Regions from separate parts of the Shimwellia blattae DSM 4481 genome, predicted to be linked through region 1. Evidence: predicted binding sites of a transcription regulator. Region 1 holds the regulator's gene; each other region holds the start of a gene.
What was found. The regulator PurR, encoded in region 1, represses purine synthesis genes. The targets are predictions, from matches to a motif close to CANGCAAACGTTTGCNTG.
Positions count from the first base shown of each region.

Region 2: the regulator PurR is predicted to act here: its motif matches at 2,475-2,492, upstream of purH (bifunctional phosphoribosylaminoimidazolecarboxamide formyltransferase/IMP cyclohydrolase).
Region 3: the regulator PurR is predicted to act here: its motif matches at 2,855-2,872, upstream of purE (5-(carboxyamino)imidazole ribonucleotide mutase).

Region 1 covers NC_017910.1:2,348,210-2,352,635, forward strand. Annotated here, with positions in the region: gene EBL_RS11075 (MFS transporter) at 1-821, opposite strand, end outside; gene cydH (cytochrome bd-I oxidase subunit CydH) at 1,071-1,160, opposite strand; gene purR (HTH-type transcriptional repressor PurR) at 1,453-2,478, shown strand; gene punR (DNA-binding transcriptional activator PunR) at 2,475-3,407, opposite strand; gene punC (purine nucleoside transporter PunC) at 3,519-4,426, shown strand, end outside.
Region 2 covers NC_017910.1:3,832,477-3,836,902, reverse strand. Annotated here, with positions in the region: gene purD (phosphoribosylamine--glycine ligase) at 1-759, opposite strand, end outside; gene purH (bifunctional phosphoribosylaminoimidazolecarboxamide formyltransferase/IMP cyclohydrolase) at 775-2,364, opposite strand; rRNA gene EBL_RS17930 (16S ribosomal RNA) at 2,955-4,426, shown strand, end outside.
Region 3 covers NC_017910.1:2,893,364-2,897,789, reverse strand. Annotated here, with positions in the region: gene mnmH (tRNA 2-selenouridine(34) synthase MnmH) at 1-1,071, opposite strand, end outside; gene purK (5-(carboxyamino)imidazole ribonucleotide synthase) at 1,197-2,264, opposite strand; gene purE (5-(carboxyamino)imidazole ribonucleotide mutase) at 2,261-2,770, opposite strand; gene lpxH (UDP-2,3-diacylglucosamine diphosphatase) at 2,905-3,633, opposite strand; gene ppiB (peptidylprolyl isomerase B) at 3,637-4,131, opposite strand; gene cysS (cysteine--tRNA ligase) at 4,311-4,426, shown strand, end outside.

The DNA.
Region 1 (4,426 bases):
AGCAGGAAGCCTTTCAGCGTTCCGGTTACCGAACGATCCGCCAGCCGCCCGCCAAGATAGTTCCCGAGGGAGAAGCCAACACCGATCAGCACCAGCATCGCAGTAACAAACCCGGCAGAGGCGTGGGTAATGGTCCCCAGCACCGGCGCGATATAGGTATAGAGGGTAAACATCGCCCCGGCCCCCAGTACCGTGGTCAGTAACGCGCTGAGCACCTGCGGGCGCATCAGTACAGCCAGCTCACTTTTCACATCCGGCCGCTGCCCGGCACCACCGGCAGGCAGGGAGAGGTAAAGGCTTAACATCGCCACCAGCCCCAGCCCTGCGGTCGCCAGAAACGACATGCGCCAGCCAATCACATTCCCCATCCAGGTGGCCGCCGGGACCCCGCCAATATTGGCAATCGTCAGCCCCATAAACATGGTGGCAACCGCACTGGCCTGCTTCTCTTTTGCCACCAGGCTTGCCGCCACCACAGACCCCAGACCAAAGAATGCCCCGTGGTTCAGGCTGGTGATTATTCTGGACACCATCAGCGTGGCGTAGCCGGGCGACAGCGCCGACAACACATTACCAAGGGTGAAGATAGCCATCAGCAACAGCAGGGCATTACGCCTGCCGCGCTGGGCCAGCAGCAGTGTCATCAGCGGTGCACCCACCATAACCCCGATGGCATAAGCGCTGATAAGCATACCCGCCGTAGGGATAGACACCCCAACGCCCTGGGCGATGACCGGTAACAGCCCCATGGGGGAAAACTCAGTGGTGCCGATACCAAAAGCGCCAATAGCCAGCGCCAGAAGTGGAAAATTAATTTTCATGAATAACTCCGGTCAGGGGGAGACAGCCATTGCCGGACAGCAACGCTCGCCGTGAAAACCCCGGATAGACAGTGATAAATCCCAGATGTTAAAAAACTGTTCAGCATCATCTCAGCAGATGACCTGAAGAAAAAGCCGCATTTATGGAAAAGAGTATTGCTCAGTCAGGAAAAATCCGGTGCGGGTGTTGCGCAAAACCGCCAGGAAGCGCGGCACCTGTTACCGGTGTGCCGCGGCCTGTTGCGCAATTTAGTGCAGAATAGCGGTGAATGCTGCGGCGACAATCAGCCCCAGTGCGACCACCGTCGTCACTAATGCGTATCTCAGCTCTGTGCTCATCTCTTGCTCCTTTTGCTCCCCGGGGGGAGACGGGTGAGTTATTTATCGCGGTAATCGTTAAAAATATTACCTGATTTTTCACTAAACTGCATTTTCCCTCTTCCCCTTTTAGCCAGGATCGTCCACAATCCCCCGCTAATTTATGACGAACTATCTATTTACGCCCTTTCGCATTTTTGCGTTGACTTCCCCGGCCCGGCCCAACCAGAGAGTTGCGGCATCCGCTAAGGAAACGCAAACGATTACCCGGCTACTTTTCAACGGGTCAGGACAGGGGCCGGAGTAATACTTCATGGCGACAATTAAAGATGTGGCGAAACGCGCAAACGTTTCCACCACAACCGTATCACATGTGATTAACAAAACCCGGTTTGTTGCGGAAGAGACACGCAACGCGGTATGGGCAGCCATTAAAGAGCTACATTACTCACCCAGCGCCGTCGCCCGTAGCCTGAAGGTGAATCACACGAAATCGATCGGTCTGCTGGCCACCAGCAGTGAAGCGCCCTACTTTGCTGAGATCATTGAAGCGGTAGAAAAAAACTGTTTTGCCCGCGGCTATACGCTGATCCTCGGCAACGCCTGGAATAACCAGGAAAAACAGCGCGCCTATTTGTCCATGATGGCTCAGAAACGGGTCGATGGCCTGATGGTTATGTGTTCAGAATATCCCCAGTCACTGCTCGCCATGCTGGAGGAGTATCGCCATATTCCGATGGTGGTCATGGACTGGGGCGAAGCCAAAGCCGATTTTACCGACTCCGTGATTGATAACGCCTTCCAGGGCGGTTATATCGCCGGGCGCTATCTGATTGAGCGCGGCCACCGGGAGATCGGGGTTATTCCCGGGCCCCTGGAGCGCAATACCGGGGCCGGCAGGCTGGCCGGGTTCCGTAAAGCCCTGGAAGAGGCGCTGATCACCCTGCCGGAACACTGGATTGTCCAGGGCGACTTTGAGCCGGAGTCCGGCTACCGGGCCATGCAGCAGTTGCTGGCCTCATCCCAGCGCCCGACGGCGGTTTTCTGTGGCGGCGACGCTATGGCCATGGGGGCTATCTGTGCCGCGGATGAAATGGGCCTGCGCGTGCCGCAGGATATTTCAGTGATCGGGTACGATAATATCCGCCACTCCCGCTACTTTACCCCGGCGCTGACCACGGTCCACCAGCCGAAAGATTCCCTGGGGGAGACGGCCTTTAATATGCTGCTCGATCGCATCATTAATAAGCGCGAAGACTCCAGAACCATCGAGGTGCACCCCCGTCTGGTGGAGCGCCGTTCAGTGGCCGATGGCCCGTTCCTCGATTATCGCCGTTAATCCCCCGTCGGTGCCGGTTCTTCCGGCACCCGCAGCCACTCCTGATTCAGGGTGGCGCTGTCCCCCAGATACTCCAGCAGCCAGCTCAGGGCCGGTGACGACTCCTGTTGTTGCCAGGTGAGGCAGCAGGCCGCATCCGGGAAGGGATTTTCCAGCGTCAGTATCCGCCACTCCCCGCTGTTCACCCGGGGGGCGGCAATATGCTCCGGGACCATACCAATACATAACCCGTCACTGATACAGGCCACCCCGGCGGCCCAGTCCGGCGCCACCAGCCGCCGCTGGTTATCCAGCAGCCAGGTGGTGCGTTTGGGCAGGGAGCGGGAGGTATCTTCCAGCACCAGTGAAGGCCAGTTGCGCAGGGTGTCGTCCCCCAGGCGCGTGGTGACCTGGGCCAGCGGGTGGTGGCTGGCGACCACACAGTGCCAGCGCAGCATACCCATATCCCGGAAGGCATAGCGCCCCCCCACGGGGATGGCCCGGGTCGCGCCAATGGCCGCCTCAACCCGGCCATCTGCCAGCGCATCCCATACCCCGTTAAACACCTCCAGAGAGACCAGCAGCTCCACATCAGGAAAGTGGCGGTAGAAATCACACACCAGCTGGCTGGTGCGCGCCGGGCGGACAATGTTATCCACCGCAATCGCCAGCTGACCACGCCAGCCGTTGGCTATCTGCTGGCACTGCTGGCGGGTGGCAATCATTTTTTTGATAACGCCGCGCCCTTCCTGCAGGAAATAGCGCCCCGCAGGGGTGAGTTCCACATCCCGGTGGCGGCGAATAAACAGCGGCACGGCCAGCCACTCTTCCAGTTGCCGGACCGTATAACTGATGGCCGAAGGCACCCGGTGCAGCTCCTGAGCAGCTGCGCTAAAGCTGCCATTACGGGCGACTGCATCCACCACTTCCAGCGCGTATTCTGACCACATAATTTGCCTTGAAAATTTTTGAATGGAGCTGGCAAATATTAGCGTTTCACAAGCCGGGTTGCACTCCTTACACTCCGGGCGACTGAAAATAATTCGACCGAAGAGTGTGCTATGCAACCATCAAAAGGATTTCTGGCCTGGCTGGCCGGCCTGAGCGTGCTGGGCTTTCTGGCTACCGATATGTACCTGCCTGCGTTTTCCGCCATGCAGCAATACCTGGGCACCAGCGCGGCGGCCATCAGCACCAGTCTGAGTGTGTTTCTTGCCGGTTTTGCCATCGCCCAGCTGATGTGGGGCCCCCTGTCTGACCACTTCGGGCGCAAACCGGTGCTGATTCTGGGGCTTGGGATCTTCGCCCTTGGCTGCCTCGGCATGCTGTGGGTTGAAGATGCCCGGCTGATGCTGGGGCTGCGGTTTATTCAGGCCGTGGGCGTGTGCGCAGCCACCGTCAGCTGGCAGGCCCTGGTGGCCGACAGCTATCCCCCCCAGAAAGCCAACCAGGTCTTCGCCACCATTATGCCGCTGGTGGGGCTCTCCCCGGCGCTGGCCCCCCTGCTGGGAAGCTGGATCCTGAACCACTTCGCATGGCAGGGAATATTCGCCCTGTTACTGGCCATTACCCTGTTGCTGATGATCCCGGCCCTGGGCCTGGCACCGGGCCGGAGCGGCCAGAAGAGCGCCTCTGACGCCCCGGTGCGCTTTTCAACTCTGCTGGCCAGTGCCATCTGGCGCGGTAACGTACTGATTTATGCCGCCTGTTCAGCCAGCTTTTTTGCCTGGCTGACCGGCTCACCTTTTATTCTGCACGACATGGGCTACAGCCCGGCGGTAACCGGCCTGAGCTACGTGCCGCAAACCATCGCGTTTTTAATAGGGGGATACGGTTGCAAAGCGCTGCTGATGCGCCACCCGCCACAGCGCCTGCTCCCGGCGTTACTGGGGGTTTATACCTGTAGTGTACTGGGCGTGTTTGCCGTGGCGCTGAGCGGCCAGGCCACCCTGACGCTGCTGCTGGTGCC
Region 2 (4,426 bases), 1.5 Mb from region 1:
CCATATGATGCGCTCCATGGTGCGCTGGTGGATCTCGTCCGTGACCACCGGTGCCGGGGAGTAAGCCCCCATACCGCCGGTATTCGGGCCGGTATCCCCATCGCCGACGCGCTTATGATCCTGGCTGGTGGCCATGGGCAGCACGTGCTCGCCATCCACCATCACGATAAAGCTCGCTTCTTCGCCGTCGAGGAACTCCTCAATCACAATGCGGTGGCCCGCATCACCAAAGGCATTGCCCGCCAGCATATCCCGGACGGCGGCTTCCGCCTCCTGGAGGGTCATCGCCACGATAACCCCTTTACCGGCGGCCAGGCCATCGGCCTTGATAACGATCGGCGCGCCTTTCTCGCGCAGGTACGCAAGGGCAGGCTCGATGTCGGTGAAGTTCTGGTATTCCGCCGTCGGGATATTGTGGCGGGCCAGAAAATCTTTGGTAAAGGCTTTGGAGCCTTCCAGCTGGGCGGCTCCCCGGGTGGGGCCGAAGATGGTCAGGCCTGCGTCACGGAATGCATCCACCAGGCCGATGACCAGCGGGGCTTCCGGCCCGACGATGGTTAAATCAACCTTTTCCTGACGGGCGAAATCCAGCAGGGCCGGAATATCTGTCGGGCTGATATCCACATTGCGCAGTGCCGGCTCCAGCGCCGTACCGGCGTTACCCGGCGCGACAAACACCGTTTTTACCAGAGGGGAGCGGGCGGCTTTCCAGGCCAGGGCGTGCTCCCGCCCGCCGTTACCAATAACTAATACTTTCATGGTGTCGCTCCCTGATTAATGGCGGAAGTGGCGCATACTGGTGAAGATCATGGCAATGCCGTGCTCGTCGGCCGCGGCAATCACTTCTTCATCACGAATGGAGCCACCCGGCTGAATAACACAGGTCACGCCCACTTCTGCGGCCGCGTCGATACCGTCACGGAACGGGAAGAAGGCGTCAGAAGCCATGGCCGAGCCTTTCACTTCCAGGCCTTCATCCGCGGCTTTGATTCCGGCAATTTTAGCCGAGTAGACCCGGCTCATCTGGCCGGCGCCAATGCCGATGGTCATATTCTCTTTGGCGTAGACGATGGCGTTAGATTTCACGAACTTCGCCACCTTCCAGCAGAACAGGGCATCACGCAGCTCCTGCGCGGTAGGCTGGCGTTTGGTGACCACGTGCAGCTCCTCTGCGCTGACCATACCCAGATCGCGCTCCTGAACCAGCAGGCCGCCATTCACCCGTTTGAAATCCAGGCCCGGCACCCGCTGCTGCCATTCACCACAGCGCAGCACGCGCACGTTTTGTTTGGTGGCGGTAATTTTCAGCGCCTCTTCACTAACGGACGGGGCAATAATCACTTCCACAAACTGGCGCGAGACGATGGCCTGGGCGGTTTCGGCATCCAGCTCGCGGTTAAAGGCAATAATGCCGCCGAAAGCAGAGGTCGGATCGGTCTTCCAGGCGCGGTTATAGGCGTCCAGAATGGAGCCGTCTACCGCCACACCGCACGGGTTGGCGTGTTTGACTATCACGCAGGCGGGCTGATCAAACTCTTTGACACATTCCAGCGCCGCATCGGTATCGGCAATGTTGTTGTAGGAGAGCGCCTTGCCCTGCAACTGCTCTGCCGTGGCAACGGAGGCTTCCTGAACCTGCTCTTCAATATAGAAGGCGGCCTGCTGGTGGCTGTTCTCGCCGTAGCGCATATCCTGCTTCTTAATAAAGTTCAGGTTCAGGGTACGCGGGAAGTAGCCGGAAACATCGCTGGTATCCCCGTGGTACGGCGGCACCATACGGCCAAAGTAGTTGGCGATCATGCTGTCGTAGGCGGCGGTATGTTCGAAGGCTTTGATGGCGAGATCAAAACGGGTTTCCAGCGTCAGGGAACCGTCGTTGGCATCCATCTCTTTAATAATGGCGTTGTAGTCACTGCTCTTGACCACAATGGCCACATCTTTATGGTTCTTGGCGGCGGAGCGCACCATGGTAGGCCCGCCGATATCGATATTCTCAACCGCATCTTCCAGGGAGCAGCCCGGGCGGGCAACGGTCTGGGCGAAGGGGTAGAGGTTGACCACAACCATATCAATAGGGGAGATAGCGTGCTGCGCCATGATGTCGTCATCCTGGCCACGGCGGCCGAGAATGCCGCCATGCACTTTCGGGTGCAGGGTTTTGACGCGTCCGTCCATCATTTCCGGGAAGCCGGTGTAGTCAGACACTTCGGTAACAGGCAGGCCAGCATCTGCCAGCAGGCGGGCAGTACCGCCGGTGGAGAGCAGCTCAACGCCGCGTTGGGAGAGCGCCTGAGCAAATTCGACGATACCGGCTTTGTCAGAAACACTGAGCAGCGCGCGGCGGACTGGACGACGTTGTTGCATGGTATTAAATCCCCGGGATTTGAACATTACAGAGAGCGTTAGCTGAGTTTTTACCGATAAAAACTCAGCTAACGCCCCGAAAGGGGCATTCTTATCAGTGAGCGCATTGTAACGAAAACGTTTGCGTAACGCTCGCGAATTTTTCTGTTTCTCCGTTAATGATAAAAACGGGCTATCCCTGTGGATAAAACAGTGCATAAACGGGTATAAAGCGGGGTTTTGCTGGGGAATGCAGCAGTCAGTCATTTTTGTGCAATCTTTCTGTTGCAGGCGGCGCAGAACTCCCTATAATGCGCCTCCATCGACACGGCAGCTGTGACAGACATCACGGCAAACAGCGGTGAAGATTGAAGAGAAAGCCTGAAAATAACGGTTGACTCTGAAAAAGGAAAGCGTAACATACGCCACCTCGCGACAGAGCGCTAAGCGCGTCGCACTGCTCTTTAACAATTTATCAGACAATCTGTGTGGGCACTCTAAGGCACTGATATCTTAACGTCGCAAGACGAAAAATGATTATCAAGTCTCAAGAGTGACTAACAGTTAATTCATTACGAATAAACAGTTTAATTCTTTGAGCATCAAACTTTGAATTGAAGAGTTTGATCATGGCTCAGATTGAACGCTGGCGGCAGGCTTAACACATGCAAGTCGAACGGTAACAGGAATCAGCTTGCTGATTCGCTGACGAGTGGCGGACGGGTGAGTAATGTCTGGGAAACTGCCTGATGGAGGGGGATAACTACTGGAAACGGTAGCTAATACCGCATAATGTCGCAAGACCAAAGTGGGGGACCTTCGGGCCTCATACCATCGGATGTGCCCAGATGGGATTAGCTAGTAGGTGGGGTAACGGCTCACCTAGGCGACGATCCCTAGCTGGTCTGAGAGGATGACCAGCCACACTGGAACTGAGACACGGTCCAGACTCCTACGGGAGGCAGCAGTGGGGAATATTGCACAATGGGCGCAAGCCTGATGCAGCCATGCCGCGTGTATGAAGAAGGCCTTCGGGTTGTAAAGTACTTTCAGCGGGGAGGAAGGGATTAAGGTTAATAACCTTAGTCATTGACGTTACCCGCAGAAGAAGCACCGGCTAACTCCGTGCCAGCAGCCGCGGTAATACGGAGGGTGCAAGCGTTAATCGGAATTACTGGGCGTAAAGCGCACGCAGGCGGTTGATTAAGTCAGATGTGAAATCCCCGGGCTTAACCTGGGAACTGCATTTGAAACTGGTCAGCTTGAGTCTCGTAGAGGGGGGTAGAATTCCAGGTGTAGCGGTGAAATGCGTAGAGATCTGGAGGAATACCGGTGGCGAAGGCGGCCCCCTGGACGAAGACTGACGCTCAGGTGCGAAAGCGTGGGGAGCAAACAGGATTAGATACCCTGGTAGTCCACGCCGTAAACGATGTCAACTTGGAAGTTGTGGTCTTGAACCGTGGCTTCCGGAGCTAACGCGTTAAGTTGACCGCCTGGGGAGTACGGCCGCAAGGTTAAAACTCAAATGAATTGACGGGGGCCCGCACAAGCGGTGGAGCATGTGGTTTAATTCGATGCAACGCGAAGAACCTTACCTGGTCTTGACATCCATAGAACTTGGCAGAGATGCCTTGGTGCCTTCGGGAGCTATGAGACAGGTGCTGCATGGCTGTCGTCAGCTCGTGTTGTGAAATGTTGGGTTAAGTCCCGCAACGAGCGCAACCCCTATCCTCTGTTGCCAGCACTTCGGGTGGGAACTCAGGGGAGACTGCCAGTGATAAACTGGAGGAAGGTGGGGATGACGTCAAGTCATCATGGCCCTTACGACCAGGGCTACACACGTGCTACAATGGCGCATACAAAGAGAAGCGACCTCGCGAGAGCAAGCGGATCTCATAAAGTGCGTCGTAGTCCGGATTGGAGTCTGCAACTCGACTCCATGAAGTCGGAATCGCTAGTAATCGTGGATCAGAATGCCACGGTGAATACGTTCCCGGGCCTTGTACACACCGCCCGTCACACCATGGGAGTGGGTTGCAAAAGAAGTAGGTAGCTTAACCTTCGGGAGGGCGCTTACCACTTT
Region 3 (4,426 bases), 550 kb from region 1:
CATCACAATCTGCCCACTGCGTTTTTCCAGCTGATATTTATACATCGGATCGTAGTAATCCTGTAACAGCGGCACCAGCCACTGCCAGTGACCCCGGCAGTCTTCCGTGCGTTGCTGAAGCTCCAGGGCGCTCTCCAGCGCCGCCAGGCAGCGGGTAAAACGCTCAAGCCCCAGCCGCTTACGGATGGCCTCCAGACCGTGGCGCAAATAGGCGCAGTAACTCTCCCAGCCCTGCTGCTCACCCTCAAGGGCGATGAAATCACGCCGCATCGCCACAAAATACTGTTCGGTTAACCGCTCCAGACGCAGCTCAAAGGGATCGCTTATCACCACGATCGGCGCCAGGCGCATCTGCTGGTGGAAAACCGCCGGAATATGGCGCGAGCCGATGGTCAGCCCTTCATCCTCAATGACCCAGCGAAATGTCGGGCGGTTGCCGTGCTGCTGGTGCCCCTGTAGCAGCCGGATAGCGAGCTGGTTTTCAAAACTGGCCTGGGAGGGCTGCTGCTCAAGTGTGCGGCCAAAGGAAGAGCCCCGGTGGCGGGCCAGCCCTTCCAGATCGATACCGGTAGGCTGGCTGTTTATCATATCTGTCTTACCGCAGCCGGTATTGCCGCTGACCAGCAGCATCGGCTGTTGCGCCAGGCGGGCGATAGCGTCAACCGCGTACTGGCGCAGTGCCCGGTAGCCGCCTTCCACCAGCGGATAGTGAACGCCGTTTTCCGCCAGCCATTGCTGCACAATATGCGAGCGCATTCCGCCCCGGGCGCAGCACAGGTAGCCCTCCGGGTGGCGGGCGCAGAAATCCAGCCAACTGGCGATACGCGTGGCCCGGTAATCCCCCTGGACCAGCGAATGGCCCAGGGTCACGGCCTGCTGCTGGCCCTGCTGTTTATAGCAGCGCCCCACGGCGGCCCGCTCCTCGTCGGACATGAGCGGCAGGTTACGGGCACCCGGCAGGGCGCCCTGGGCGAACTCTACAGGGGCGCGCACATCAATAAGCGGTACTTGCGCCAGTAAGAGATGGTGATAGTCCCGGGTGTCCGGGCGTGCTGATAAATCCTGAACCATGAACAGACCTTGCCAAACCTGGCGTGCCGGAGCCGACAGGCTCCGGAAAATGAAGAGCGGAAATTTTACCGGGGGCCGGGGGCAGGATGCAACGATTAAACGGCGGGAAAACCCGCCGCAGAGGATTATTGCAGTTTCTGGCGCGCCCACTGGATGGCGCTGTGGTAGTCCGCCGGCAGCAGCGGCGTGAGCGCCTCAAGGGTGGCGCTTAACCGGTCGGTATCGGTGTCGTTCAGATTCAGGTGGCCCACTTTGCGCCCCGGGCGGACTTCTTTGTCATACCAGTGGAGGTTGACCAGGGGCAGTTTGAGCCAGTCGTAATTCACGGCGGTGCCAATCAGGTTAACCATCACGGACACGCCCTTCACCACCGGCGGGGGCAGGGGCAGGCCGAGGATCGCGCGCAGGTGCAGCTCAAACTGGCTGATGGAGGCACCGTTCTGGGTCCAGTGGCCGCTGTTGTGTACCCGGGGGGCCAGCTCGTTAATCAGCAGCCCGCCGGGTGTGATAAAGCACTCCATCGCCATCACGCCCACATAGTCCAGCTCATGCATGATGGCGCTGAGCATAGATTCAGCCTGCTGCTGCCGGGCAATATCAACCAGAGGAAACGCCACGCTTGCGCGCAGGATCCCGTCCTGATGCAGGTTGTGGGTCAGGGGGTAGAAGACCGTATGGCCGCTGCGGTCACGGGCACCCACCAGTGATACCTCGCCGGAGAAGTTAATTCCCTGCTCGACAATGCACTCCCCGTAGCAGTCTGCGGGTAACTGTGCGGTATCTGCGGGGCCCAGGCGCCACTGGCCGCGCCCGTCATAGCCACCGGTGCGGCGTTTCACAATAGCCAGCTCACCCAGGCGGGCAAAAATCTCCGGCCACTGTGCGGCGGAGGAAAGCGGCTGCCAGGGGGCGGTCGCCAGGCCGAGCTTATCAAACAGCTGTTTCTGGGTTAACCGGTCGGCGATTATCGGGAAAACGTCGCGGTTAACGAAGGCGTTATGTTGCGCCAGCTCCCGGGTGAGGGGGGTCTCTGGCCAGCGCTCGATCTCGGCGGTGATAACACTCTGCTTAAAGGGCACGGCCCCGGGCTCGGCATCCAGGCCAACCGGGTAAACGCTGATCCCCAGCGGCTCTCCGGCCTGGCGCAGCATCCGGCCAAGCTGGCCGTTACCAAGAACACACACCTGCATTATGCGCCCTCCCGCGGGTCCGGGTTGTTCAGCACGTCATCGGTCTGCTGCTGGCGCCAGGCGCTGAGGCGGGCCAGCAGTGCGCTATCGTGGGTGGCGAGGATCTGGGCTGCCAGCAGGGCGGCATTGGCGGCACCGGCTTTACCAATCGCCAGGGTGCCTACCGGGATCCCGCGCGGCATCTGCACAATGGAGTACAGACTGTCTACCCCGCTCAGGGCGGCGCTCTGTACCGGTACACCCAATACCGGCACCAGGGTTTTTGCCGCAATCATCCCCGGCAGATGGGCCGCACCGCCAGCGCCGGCAATGATCACCTGATAACCGTTGTCCCGGGCCTGTTCGGCGAAGCTGAACAGCTTATCCGGGGTGCGGTGGGCGGAAACCACTTCCGTATGGTAGGAAATATCAAGCAGATCGAGAATCTCTGCAGCAAATTGCATGGTGGCCCAGTCACTTCTGGAGCCCATCACAATGGCGATACGAGCCGGGGTCTGGTTGGCAGACATGGGTCTTAAAACTCCTGTGGATGTGCAAGCAAAACAACGTGGGCGTTGTTTTGAGAGAGCATGAGAATAGCACGTAAAACGGCCAGGGAAAACGGTTGCGTGGCGATGATCAGCGGGAAAAAGCCCTGATGGCTCTAAACCTGAAAAGGGAAAAACTGCAGCTCGGTATTCTGCGGGGTGACCTCGATAAGCGAGCCTTCCTGGTGCCAGGCCCCCAGCACAGCGCGCCAGGCGGGTTTGCCGTTAGCCTGCAGGGTGTGGATGGCCGGGCGGTGAGTATGGCCGTGGATCAGCCACTGCACCTGGTATTGCTCCATCACGGCCACTACGGCCCCGGGGTTGACGTCCATAATCCCAACGGACTTCTGGCTGTTGGCCGCCTGACTGTTGGCGCGCATGCGCGCGGCAATACGGCGGCGCAGGGCCAGTGGCAGGGCAAGAAACAGTCGCTGGATCCACGGGTTATGCACTTTTTTACGAAATGCCTGGTAGCCGGTATCGTCGGTACAGAGGGTGTCGCCGTGCATGATAAGCAGCTCCCGGCCATACAGATTCAGGCGCTGGACCTCCGGGAGCAGGATCATGCCGCTTTCCCGGGAAAAACGCCTGCCGACCAGGAAATCCCGGTTGCCGTGGATGAAATAGCAGGGCACACCGCTACTGACCAGGGCGTGAATAGCCCGGGCGATGGTCTGGTGGAGTGGGGTGAGGTTGTCGTCGCCTATCCAGGCTTCAAACAGATCCCCCAGAATGTAGAGCGCATCGGCGTTGCGGGCGCGCCCGGCCAGAAAACGCAGAAAACCGGCGGTGATCGCCGGTTCTTCTTCACACAGATGTAAATCTGCGATAAACAGCGTGGACACAGCTTATTCGCTGACGGTAACGCTTTCGATGATCACGTCATCTTTAGGCACATCCTGGTGCATGCCGCTGCGGCCAGTCGCAACCGCTTTGATCTTGTCGACCACATCCATACCTTCAACCACTTCGGCGAAGACACAGTAGCCCCAGCCCTGGAGGCTTTCACCGCTGAAGTTCAGGAAGTCGTTATCCACCACGTTGATAAAGAACTGGGCAGTTGCAGAGTGCGGTGCCTGGGTACGGGCCATTGCCAGCGTACCGCGGGTGTTCTTCAGGCCGTTGTTGGCTTCGTTCTGGATAGCGTCTTTGGTCTCTTTCTGCTTCATTCCCGGTTCAAAACCGCCGCCCTGGACCATAAAACCATTGATCACACGGTGGAAAATGGTGTTGTTGTAAAAACCTTCGCGGCAGTAATCCAGGAAGTTTTTAACGGTAATCGGCGCTTCTTTATCGAAAGTTTTAATGACGATATCGCCGTGGTTGGTATGAAAAGTAACCATGTTTGCATCCTGTTGGGTTAACAATTGCCCGGGCCCGCGATGGCAGGCCAGCGTAGCTGGTTTTATAACACATCTTGCCCACCCTGATCATCTTGCAAAACATGGCCCGGAAACAGATTTATGGGTTAAGATATTCGCTTAAATTTGTTTATGACCACACACAGACACGGAACACTCTGATGTTAAAAATCTTCAATACACTCAGCCGCCAGAAAGAAGAATTTAAACCCATTCATGCCGGAGAAGTTGGCATGTACGTGTGTGGTATCACCGTTTACGATCTCTGTCATATCGG